Regions from separate parts of the Bradyrhizobium sp. CCBAU 45384 genome, predicted to be linked through region 2. Evidence: predicted binding sites of a transcription regulator. Region 2 holds the regulator's gene; the other holds the start of a gene.

Region 1 (3,434 bases), on a different contig from region 2:
CGGGCGTGCCGACCTGCTCGATCCTGCCATGGCTCATCACCACGATCCGGTCGGACATGGTGAGCGCCTCCTCCTGATCGTGGGTCACCATGATCGTCGTCAGCTTGAGGCGCTGCTGCAGGTCGCGGATCTCGCCGCGCAGGCGCGCCCGGACGCGGGCGTCGAGGGCGGACAGCGGTTCGTCCAGCAGCAGCAGGCCGGGCGATAGCGCCAGCGCGCGGGCGAGTGCGACGCGCTGCTGCTGTCCGCCCGAGAGCTGCGCCGGATATTTGCCGGCCTGCTCGGGCAGGCCGACGAGTTCGAGAAGCTCCTTGACCCGTTTGTCGATCGCGATGCGCGGCGTGCCTGCCGAGACAAGGCCGTAGGCGACGTTGTCCTTGATCGTGAGGTTCGGGAACAGCGCGTAGGACTGGAACACGATGCCGAAATCGCGCTTGGCCACCGGCAGCGTCGAGATGTCGAGCCCGCCCTGATAGATCGACCCGGTGGTCTGCACGTCGAGGCCGGAGATGGCGCGGAGCAGCGTGGTCTTGCCGCAGCCGGACGGCCCGAGGAATGAGACGAACTCGCCCGGCATGATGTCGAGATCGACAGTGTCGAGCGCGGTGAACGCGCCGAACTTCTTCGAGAGGTTGCGGATGCGGAGATAGGGCACCGTCGTTGGCGTGCTGTCCATTCTACTGTCCCGCATTGACCGGCGGCGCGCGTGCACCGCCGGGTTCGTTGCTCCGAGCATCCCGGGCGGGATGCTCGGTTCAGTTCGCTCAGTTCGGGGTCTTCAGTTCTTGTTCTTCTTCAATTCTTGGGCTCGGACTTGCCGTCGTAGCGCTTGCTCCACTCCGCCAGGATCTTGTCGCGGTTCTCCGCGGCCCAGGCGAAGTCGTTCTTGATCAGCATCTTGTCGATGTCACCCTGGATGAACTCCATGGAGCTTGCGATGCCCGGCAACGCGACGATGGCGAAGTTCTCGGCGTAGAGCCTGTTGGCCTCCGGCGTCGCCGCCCAGTCGACCAGCTTCTTCGCCGCCTCCACCTCCTTGGTCGTCTTCATGATGCCGATCGCCTCCATGTCCCAGCCGAGGCCTTCCTTGGGCAGGACGATGCTGATCGGCGCGCCGCCCTTCTTGGTCTTGTTGGCGCGATATTCGAATGAGAGGCCGATCGTGTACTCGCCGGCGGCGGCCTGTCGGCACGGCTTGGAGCCGGAATGGGTGTAGGCCGCGATGTTCTTGTGCAGCTCGTCCATGTACTTCCAGCCGCCGTCCCAGCCGAACATCTGAAGCCAGGCGGAGACCATCAGAAACCCGGTCCCCGACGAGGCCGGGTTCGGCATGGCGATCTGTCCCTGGTAGACCGGCTTGGTCAGATCGGCCCAGGACGCAGGCTCCGGCAGGTTCTTCTTGCCCGACTCCACGGTGTTGACGCAGAAGGCGGATGCCCAGACATCCATGCCCACCCATTCCGGCGTGGCGGCTGGATCGCGCATCTTGGCGTCGACCTTGTCGAGACCGACAGGCGCGTAAGGCATCAGCATGCCTTCCTTCTGCAGCAGCATCAGCGAGGTTGCAGCAAGACCCATGACCACGTCGGCCTTGGGGTTTGCTTTCTCTGCAAGGAGTTTTGCGGTGATGATGCCGGTGGAGTCGCGAACCCAGAGGATGTTGATGCCGGGATTGGCCTTCTCGAAGGCGGCCTTGTAGGGCTTGATCTGGTCGGCCTCCAAGGCCGTGTAAACGGTGAGGTCTGCCGCGCGAGCTGTCGTGGCGAGGCAGAACATGGCGGCGATCGACGCAACAGCGCATCGCAGACCGGTTGTCGTGCACAGGTTCATGTCGGGCTCCATCGATGTTGGCCAGGGGCCGGCGCCGTCAGGGCAGGGAACCCGGTATTGTTAGATGACATTCCCGTGACGTGCATGTCGGATTTTGTGCACGGCGCGCCTCGATTGCTGTGTCTCTGCACATCTTGAGTGCAGTATCGCTCAAGTGCACTGCAACTTCGGCACCGGGGAAGCGGTCACCGGGCACCGCCGAGGCCGGCTGCCCCGCGCGACTGCCGGGGTTTTCTGATCGGCGCGGAGCTGGTGGACAGTCCGTCGGACTGATCGCCCGTACCCGGTCGACGAGCCTGTGCTTGACCGGCTTGATATGAACGTAATCAACATGCCGGGCGAAATCGGCTTCGTCGCGAATGCTCCCAATATCTGCGTTGCCAGATGCCCCGTTCGCTCTTGGCCGAGCGGCTTTGGGATATCCTTTCGTTTCGTGGCAGCCGGCGCGAAAAGGCGGACTTGATCAGCTGCCAGCGCATTGCAAAATCGGCGTCAGCTTCCAAACGGTGTGGAGGTGATCAGGCAACCCCACGATGGCGTCGATCGTGAATGGGTGACGTCGGCGTGTCTCGCGAAACGCCATGCGCAGCAGCTCGACATGATACGTCAGCAACGATGGCTTCGGCTCCGCCAGATTGACGGTGAAGAAGAAGCATCCACCCTGAACGAAGTTGCGACGGTACGCGGTCATGACGCGACGTTACCACGAAGCACGTGCGATGGGTTTCGCAAGAGCTGAACTCGTCCTACGGGCTGCACATCGGCACATCGCGAACGATCAGCAGCGACCACCAATCGCCAATTGCATCCGGCGGTCGTGCGACGCCGCACATGGATGTCTTGTGACGGACTCTCCTGGCCATTCTGAAGCACCTGCCCTTCGAATTGCCCCAGCGCGGATCGTGCGGTTGCTGCCTCAGATGATATTGGTTGCAAGTTGAAACCGCAAGATATAGGGATATGTGGTTTCAATATAAAACCACTCCAGGTCACGATGATGATTGAAGCCGACGCCACATTCGCCAGCACCTTTCCGTTCGCACCGCATTTCACGAACGCTCCGGGGTTTCAGATGCATTACGTTGACGAAGGGCCGCGCGAAGGTGAAGTTGTGCTGTGCCTGCATGGCGAGCCGACTTGGGGCTATCTGTTTCGCCATCTCATTTCGGCATTGAGCCCAACGCATCGGGTGGTCGTGCCCGATCATATGGGTTTTGGTAAGAGTGAGACCCCGCCGGAGCGCAGCTACTGGCTTCAGGACCACATCGATAATTTGGAGGCGTTGGTCCTTGCACTCGATCTCACCGGTATAACCCTGGTCATGCATGATTTTGGCGGTCCTGTCGGAATGGGGTTCGCCGCCAGGCATCCTCTTCGCATCAGCAGGATCATCTCCGCCAATGGGCCAACGCCGTTCGGTCAGGCCGATCTCTTCGAACGCGTAATGGCGAATGCTGCCGTCTCGCCTTGGTTTCAGTGGATTGCGAAAGCGGAGTCCGAGGGGCGGCTCGAATCCGTGCTCGGCCAACTAGGATTCAACATCTTGAGCACGCTGAAGCTCAACGGCTTTGAAAACAACGCCATCATTTCGGATAGCTTCATCG
Region 2 (3,434 bases):
CCGGCGCACGCAGGATTACATCACCGGCCGGTTCGGCTGAGGAGACAGGACATGGCTTCCGAACATACCGCAAAAGCCTTCGACACCGACCTTCAGGAGCTCACCCGCCTGGTCGCCGAGATGGGCGGCATCGCCGAGCGCATGATCGTCGATTCCGTCGATGCGCTGATCCGCCGCGACGTCGAGCTGGGCCAGCGCGTCGTCACCATCGATGCCGAGCTCGACGCGCTGCAGAAGAAGATCGAGGAGCGCGCCGTGCTGACCATCGCGCGCCGCCAGCCGATGGCGGTGGACTTGCGCGAAATCGTCGGCGCCATGCGGGTTGCGACCGACCTCGAGCGCATCGGCGACCTCGCCAAGAACATGGGCAAGCGCGTCGCGGCGCTGGAGACGGATTTCCATCCGCTCAAACTGTTCCGCGGCCTCGAGCACATGACCGACCTCGTGCAGCAGCAGGTCAAGTCGGTGCTGGACGCCTATGCCGCGCACGATCTGCCGGCAGCGATGGCGGTGTGGAAGGGCGACGAGGAAGTCGATGCCATCTGCACCTCGCTGTTCCGCGAGCTCCTCACCTACATGATGGAGGATCCGCGCAACATCTCGTTCTGCATCCATCTGATGTTCTGCGCCAAGAACATCGAGCGGATCGGCGACCACGCCACCAACATCGCCGAGACCGTGTTCTACATGATCGAAGGCCAGGCCATCACCGACAAGCGGCCGAAGGGCGACATGACGACGTTCGCCACGACGGTCCCGAACACCTGATTACGCAAGGAGCGACGAGCCCATGGGCGCACGCATTATGGTGGTTGAGGACGAGGAAGCTCTGACCGAGCTTCTCCGCTACAACCTCGAAGGCGACGGCTATGACGTGGAGACGGTGATGCGCGGCGACGACGCCGACACCCGCCTCAAGGAGCACATCCCCGATCTGATCGTGCTCGACTGGATGTTGCCGGGCCTGTCCGGGATCGAGCTGTGCCGCCGGTTGCGGACGCGATCCGACACCAAGCAGCTGCCGATCATCATGCTCACCGCGCGCGGCGAGGAGAGCGAGCGTGTCAGGGGCCTTGCCACAGGCGCCGACGATTACATCGTCAAGCCGTTCTCGGTGCCCGAGCTGCTCGCGCGGGTGAAGGGCCTGCTGCGGCGCGCCAGCCCCGAGCGGCTCGCGACCGTGCTCGCCTTCGGCGACATCGAGCTCGATCGCGAGAAGCGCCGCGTGGCGCGCTCGGGCCGGCCGATCGATCTCGGACCGACCGAATATCGCCTGCTGGAGTTCTTCCTGGAGCATCCCGGCCGGGTGTTCTCGCGCGAGCAGCTACTCGACAGCGTCTGGGGCCGCGACATCTATATCGACGAACGCACCGTCGATGTGCATATCGGCCGCCTGCGCAAGCTGCTCAATCTCGGCCGCGAGCAGGACCCGATCCGCACCGTCCGCGGCGCAGGCTACGCGCTCGACGATCGCTTCGCGAAGGCTGAGCAGACCTCAAGCTAAGCTGCCCGCCAGCAAACAAAAAAGCGCGCCAGGTGGCGCGCTTTTTTCGTCCCGGCCTGTACCGCGACGATGTCGTCTGAACCAAGTACTCAGCGCGTGCCCGGCTTCGCCGGCGCCCGCCGGCGATCCGCCGCCGGCTGATACGCCACGCGCGAGTGCTGGGCGCAGTAGGGCAGGCCGGAGAGCGCCTTGCCGCCGCAGAAGAAGAAATCCGGGCTTGAGGGATCGCCGACCGGCCAGTGGCAGGTGGCCTCGTTCAATTCGAGCAACGAGAGCCGCTGGCTCATCGGCACAACGTTGTCGTAGGTAACAGGTTCAGCCTCGACCTCGACCTCGAAAGCCTGCGCCAGCGCGGTGTTGCCGCGCGCGATGGGGCGGCTTACCCGCATCATGTGCTGTGCGGGACGCGCCTTGCGCGGCCGCGGAGCTGCTGATGAGGGGCTCTTGGCGCGGCCGGACAGGCCGAGCCTGTGCACCTTGCCGATTACGGCGTTGCGGGTCACGTTTCCAAGCTCAGCGGCGATCTGGCTGGCCGAAAGTCCGGCCTCCCAGAGCTTTTTCAGCTGCTCGACGCGATCATCTGACCAGGTCAAAACCGTCATTGCATCCTTTCCTTCGCCGGCGCCAGCCATCTGTGGGGCCTCACGACGAATGCCTAAGCTTCGAAAAACCCGTGCCGCCAGAATCCCTTAAGGCTCGCCGGGCGCGCCAGATGCGCCCGAACGTTTACGCCGGTACATGAGGACTTTTGGGATCAGAACCGCTGCACGAGATGTCGTATCTGACAAGCCAAACGCTACAATATGCCGTGACTCACGCGCAAGAGTCCGCCGACTCGCTTCCACATGTTCCGTGGCGAAAATCCCGCAAAATCGCCACCGCAAGACTACGGATTCAGCGTTTCGCGAGGCTTTCCGGGCGGCATTGACACCCGTATTGCCAAGCATAAGATAGTCGCACGTGCCGCCCTTAAAAGGCGGCACGTTTCGTTTTCCGGGCCAAATGACGCGCTGCGCCATGCGTGTTCAGGCCGTCCGAAACATCCGAAGTGACCACCAAAGAGATCGTCATGACCAACAGCGCAGCGCCGCATTTGCTCCCCGTATTCGCCAGGGCCGATATCGGTTTTGAGCGCGGTGAAGGCGTCTGGTTGATCGCAACCAATGGCGATCGCTATCTCGATTTCACCTCGGGCGTCGCGGTCAACGCACTCGGCCATGCCCATCCGGCGCTGGTCAAGGCGCTGCAGGAGCAGGCCACGAAACTCTGGCACATGTCGAACCTGTTCCAGAGCCCTGACGGCGAGAAGCTCGCTGCGCGTCTTTGCAATGAGAGCTTTGCCGACTTCGTGTTCTTCTGTAATTCCGGCGCCGAGGCGCTGGAGGGCGTGATCAAGCTGGTCCGCCATCATCACTTCTCCAAGGGCCATCCGGAGCGCTATCGCATCATCACCTTCGAGGGCGCCTTCCACGGCCGCACGCTCGCGACGCTGGCCGCGACGGGATCGGCAAAATATCTCGAAGGCTTCGGTCCGCCGATGGACGGCTTCGACCAGATCCCGCATGGCGACATCGAGGCCGTGAAGAAGGCGATCGGCCCGCATACCGCCGGCATCCTGATCGAGCCGATCCAGGGCGAGGGCGGTGTGCGTCCGGCGACATCAGCCTTCCTCAAGGCGCTCCGCCAGCTCTGCGACGAGAAAGGCTTGCTGCTGGCCTTCGACGAGGTGCAGACCGGCATGGGCCGCACCGGCGATCTCTTTGCCCATCGCCGCACCGGCGTCACACCCGACGTGATGTCGCTGGCGAAAGCGCTCGGCGGCGGTTTTCCGATCGGTGCGATCCTGGCGACTGCAGATGCGGCCGCCGGCATGGGCCCCGGCTCGCACGGCTCGACCTTCGGCGGCAATCCGCTGGCGATCGCGGCCGCG

Evidence for each region. Region 2 encodes PhoB, which activates phosphate uptake and scavenging genes when phosphate is short. Its sites were predicted from a motif close to TGTCATNNANCTGTCAT; they were not measured.
Region 1: the regulator PhoB is predicted to act here: its motif matches at 1,895-1,911, upstream of XH80_RS33780 (putative 2-aminoethylphosphonate ABC transporter substrate-binding protein).

The regions. Positions count from the first base shown of each region.
Region 1 covers NZ_LBIZ01000117.1:499,557-502,990, reverse strand. The annotation lists gene XH80_RS33785 (putative 2-aminoethylphosphonate ABC transporter ATP-binding protein) at 1-736, opposite strand, end outside; gene XH80_RS33780 (putative 2-aminoethylphosphonate ABC transporter substrate-binding protein) at 796-1,776, opposite strand; gene XH80_RS33775 (hypothetical protein) at 2,294-2,521, opposite strand; partial or broken gene XH80_RS33770 (winged helix-turn-helix transcriptional regulator) at 2,598-2,693, opposite strand; gene XH80_RS33765 (alpha/beta fold hydrolase) at 2,828-3,434, shown strand, end outside.
Region 2 covers NZ_LBIZ01000099.1:75,332-78,765, forward strand. The annotation lists gene pstB (phosphate ABC transporter ATP-binding protein PstB) at 1-40, shown strand, start outside; gene phoU (phosphate signaling complex protein PhoU) at 52-768, shown strand; gene phoB (phosphate regulon transcriptional regulator PhoB) at 791-1,504, shown strand; gene XH80_RS11385 (GcrA family cell cycle regulator) at 1,594-2,106, opposite strand; gene XH80_RS11390 (aspartate aminotransferase family protein) at 2,574-3,434, shown strand, end outside.